DNA from 2 places in the Salipiger sp. genome. Region 2 is predicted to be linked to the other one. Evidence: riboswitches for the same ligand, from Rfam matches in the RefSeq annotation. Region 2 holds a riboswitch; the other holds the start of a gene.
The links. Region 2 has a riboswitch for glycine ahead of gcvT (glycine cleavage system aminomethyltransferase GcvT). Riboswitches for the same ligand answer to the same signal wherever they lie in the genome.

Region 1: another riboswitch for glycine. It lies ahead of AC6RA4_RS05910 (D-amino acid dehydrogenase); the one in region 2 lies ahead of gcvT (glycine cleavage system aminomethyltransferase GcvT).

Annotation. Positions count from the first base shown of each region.
Region 1 is NZ_JBYNAH010000033.1:10,694-12,891, forward strand. Features, by position in the region: gene AC6RA4_RS05905 (hypothetical protein) at 1-418, shown strand, start outside; glycine riboswitch at 505-592, shown strand; gene AC6RA4_RS05910 (D-amino acid dehydrogenase) at 725-2,008, shown strand; gene bhcB (beta-hydroxyaspartate dehydratase BhcB) at 2,008-2,198, shown strand, end outside.
Region 2 is NZ_JBYNAH010000027.1:23,179-25,376, forward strand. Features, by position in the region: gene AC6RA4_RS05055 (gamma-glutamylcyclotransferase family protein) at 1-12, opposite strand, end outside; gene AC6RA4_RS05060 (RrF2 family transcriptional regulator) at 106-585, shown strand; glycine riboswitch at 605-690, shown strand; glycine riboswitch at 691-768, shown strand; gene gcvT (glycine cleavage system aminomethyltransferase GcvT) at 851-1,978, shown strand; gene gcvH (glycine cleavage system protein GcvH) at 1,997-2,198, shown strand, end outside.

The DNA.
Region 1 (2,198 bases), on a different contig from region 2:
CAACATGCGGATGCCCGTGGTGATTTCGTGCCAGAACGCCATCGAAGCCGAATCCGGAAGCCGAAAGGCCGAAGTTGCCGCCGTGATCGGCATCGCGGTCTCCGTTCTGGTGAACCTCGTCTTCCTGGTGGCTGTCGTGTTCATTGGCGGTGCCCTGATCGATGTCCTTCCGGCCGCGATCGGTGAAGCGGTCAAGGGCTACACACTGCCCGCGCTCTACGGTGCCGTTTTCGTGATGTTCACCAGAAGTGCTACGCGAAGCAATGCCATGACCGGGATCCTCGTTGGCCTCGCAGTCTTTCTGTCCCCGATCCCGGAAATGTTCGGATCGGCCGCCGCCGGTATCCTCGCAATCGCTGCCTCGGTGGTGATGAATATAGGTGGGCGTAGCAAGGAAAAGGAATGTCCGGCCGCGTGACCGCCATGGCTGGCGGCACCTCGCCGCGGGTTCTTTTTGACAAAATATCCTTGCCGGACTCACCGGCCAATCCTTAAGGACACACTACGGATCGCGCAGGAGAGTCGGGCGTCACGCCCGCGCCGACGGAGCAACGCCCCGGAATCTCTCAGGCCAATGTACTGCTCGACCCGACACTCTGGAGAGAGATGCCCATGCATCCGCCGAAGGAGGAAACCGCAATCGCGGTGAAGCTCTCAGGCAAAAAGGACAGAGGGGGGATGCGTCGGCTGCGGCGCATTCGAACCAATTGCCAGAGTGAAAAATATGAAGTCTATCGCCGTCATCGGCGCCGGGATCACCGGCGTGACCACCGCATCAAGCCTCCTCGACCGAGGCTACGAGGTGACCCTGTTCGACCGGAACCGCTATGCGGCCATGCAGACATCCTTCGCCAATGGCGGACAGCTGTCGGCCTCGAATGCCGAAACGTGGAACCGCTGGTCGACCGTCTTCAAGGGGATGAAGTGGATGATGACGCGGGGCGCACCGCTCCTGGTCAATCCCAAGCCCAGTTGGCACAAGTACAGCTGGATGGCCGAATTTGTCGCGTCGATCCCGCAGTATCGGGCAAACACGGTCGAGACGACCCGCATGGCGATTGCCGCGCGCGGTCTGCTACGCGAAAAGGCCGAACGCCACGGCTTCGAGTTCGACTGTGAAAACCGCGGCATCCTTCACATCTACACCAACAAGGCAGAGTTCGATCACGCCACCGAGGTCAACAATCTGCTCGCAGAGGGTGGGCTCGAACGCCGACCAGTGGTCCCCGAGGAAGTCCGCCAGATCGAGCCCGCGCTGAGCGGCGAGTTTTACGGCGGCTACTATACCGAGAGCGACTTTACCGGCGACATTCACCGCTACACCACCGGTCTTGCCAAAGCCATCGAGAAGAACGGGGTCGTGCTGCGGTTCGGAACGGATGTCGATGCGCTGAAGGTGGACAAGAATGAAGTGCGTCTGACCTGGAGCCGGAACAACGAAAGCCAGGTCGAGGTGTTTGATGCCATCGTTGTTTGTGCAGGCGTGGAAAGCCGCAACATCGCGGCACAGCTCGGCGACCGGGTGAATGTCTATCCGGTCAAGGGATATTCGATCACCGTGCGGCTAGACGATGAGGAGAGCCAGCGCGCGGCTCCATGGATCAGCCTCCTGGACGATGAAGCGAAAGTAGTGACCAGCCGTCTGGGCAAAGACCGGTTCCGGATCGCCGGTACGGCCGAATTCAACGGCTACAACCTTGATATTCGTGACGACCGGGTTCGTCCCCTGGTAAAATGGTGCGAACGGTTCTTCCCCGGCGTCAGCACCGAACACGCCATTCCGTGGGCCGGCCTGCGCCCGATGATGCCGAACATGATGCCCAAGGTCGGCCAGGGTGCGCGCGACCGCGTGTTCTACAACACCGGCCATGGTCACCTCGGTTGGACATTGTCGGCCGTCACCGCCGAAATGGTGTCCGACACCATTCTCGCGTCGAAGACGGTCAACGGCAACACCGGCACGGCAGCACTTACGCTCGCAGCGCTTGAACCGCAGGGAGTAAAATGATGTATATCCCGGCTTACGACGACATGCTTGCCGCGCATGAACGGATCGCTCCGCACATCCGCCGTACACCAGTGCGGGTATCGGACTACTTGAGCGAACTTGCAGGCTGTCAACTGTTCTTCAAATGTGAAAACTTCCAGGAACCCGGCGCCTTCAAGGTGCGCGGTGCGACGAACGCGGTGTTCGGGCT
Region 2 (2,198 bases):
AGCGCTGCTCATGCCAGTTTTGCGGGTCCCGGATTGATGTATGTCAAATCGATATTTCTCATTTGATGTATAACGCCTGCATCCTTTGAAAATGGAGGACGGGCTGTGCGCGTCACAAAAAGAACCAACATCGCCATTCGGGTCCTGATGCATTGCGCGGCCAACGCCGGTCGTCTGGTGACCAAATCCGAGATCGCCAAACGATGCAACGCCTCCGAAAACCATCTCGCGCAGGTGATCAACCAGCTCGCCCAGCTTGGCTACCTGCACACCCAGCGCGGGCGCAACGGCGGGCTCGAGCTGTCGCGGGATGCCTCGCAGATCCGCGTCGGTGATGTGTTCCGCGCGCTCGAGGCGCCGGTGCCGCTGGCCGAGTGCTTTGCCGATGTCGACAACACCTGCCCGCTGACCGATGCCTGCCGGCTGAAGATCGCGCTCAGCGACGCGGCCAACGCCTTTTACGCCACGCTCGACCCGATCACCCTCGATACGCTGATCTGCGACAATGCCCCGCTGATGGACATTCTCGCCCCCGAGGGCCGCTGCGCGATGGCCAAGGTCGACCCGGTGCTTGCGGCGCAGTGACAAACATCGTAGCTTGAGACCCATCGCAGAGGGAGAACCGGCTTTGCCGGTGCCGAAGGAGCAACCGCCCCGGAAACTCTCAGGCCCACGGACCTTTGCGGGATAAGAACTCTGGAGAGTGGCGCGGGGGACCGCGCCCGCCGAAGGGATAACGATCTCAGGCTGACGGACAGAGGGGGCATTTCACGCGCGGGATCGGCCTGCGCAACGGAATGTCCGGGGCTGCGCCACGCGCCACATCCGGGCCAGAGGGATGTAAGAGCGCATGGACGAGCTGAAACGCACGCCACTATACGACCTGCACCTCGCGCTTGGCGCGAAGATGGTGCCGTTTGCCGGCTACGAGATGCCGGTTCAGTACAAACTCGGGGTCATGAAAGAGCACCTGCACACGCGTGCCGCGGCAGGGCTTTTCGACGTGAGCCACATGGGGCAGGTGATCCTGCGCGGCGACGACCCACAAGCGGTGGCGCTGGCGCTCGAGACGCTGGTGCCCGTGTCGGTCGCGGGGCTGGCCGAGGGCCGTCAGCGCTATGGTCTCTTCACCAACGATCAGGGCGGCATCGAGGACGACCTGATGATCGCCAATCGCGGCGATCACCTGTTCCTCGTGGTCAACGCCGCCTGCAAGCAGGCCGACGTCGCGCGGCTGCGCGCCGGGCTCGAGCCCAAGGGGGTCTCGGTCGAGTATATCGAGGACCGCGCGCTTCTGGCGCTGCAGGGGCCGGGCGCCGAGGCGGCGCTCGCCGCGCTGAACCCCGCGGTGGCCGGGATGCGCTTCATGGATGTGGCCACGGTCGAGCTGATGGGCGCCGAGGCCTGGGTCTCGCGCTCGGGCTATACCGGCGAGGACGGCTACGAGATCTCGGTGCCGGAGGGTGCAGCGGTGGCGCTGGCCGAGGCGCTGCTGGCGCAGGAGGCGGTCGAGGCGATCGGTCTCGGCGCGCGGGATTCGCTGCGGCTCGAGGCCGGGCTCTGCCTCTATGGTCACGACATCGACACCACCACCACGCCGGCGGCGGGCAACCTGCTCTGGGCGATCCAGAAGGTGCGCCGCGCCGATGGCGAGCGTGCGGGGGGCTTTCCCGGCGCCGACATCATCCTCCCGGAGATCGCCAGCGGCGCGCCGAGCGTCCGGGTCGGGCTGAAGCCCGAGGGCCGCGCGCCGATGCGCGAGGGGATCGAGCTGTATGAGGACGAGACCGGCGGCGCGCCGGTCGGGCGCATCACCTCGGGCGGGTTCGGCCCGACGGTGGGCGGCCCGGTGGCGATGGGGTATGTTCCCGCGGAACGGGCCACGCCGGGCGCGCGTCTTTACGGAGAGGTACGCGGCAAGCGTCTGCCCGTCGAGGTGGTGACGCTGCCGCACGTGAAACAAAGCTACAAGCGCTGACAAAAGGGATCCAGCGAGATGAAATTCACCGAAGAACATGAATGGCTGCGCGTCGAGGACGATCTTGTCGTGGTGGGCATCACCAGCCACGCCGCCGAGCAGCTTGGCGACGTGGTCTTCGTCGAGCTGCCCGAGGCCGGCACCACGGTCAGCAAGGATGACGAGGTGGTGGTGATCGAGTCGGTCAAGGCCGCCTCCGACATCCTCGCGCCCGTCGATG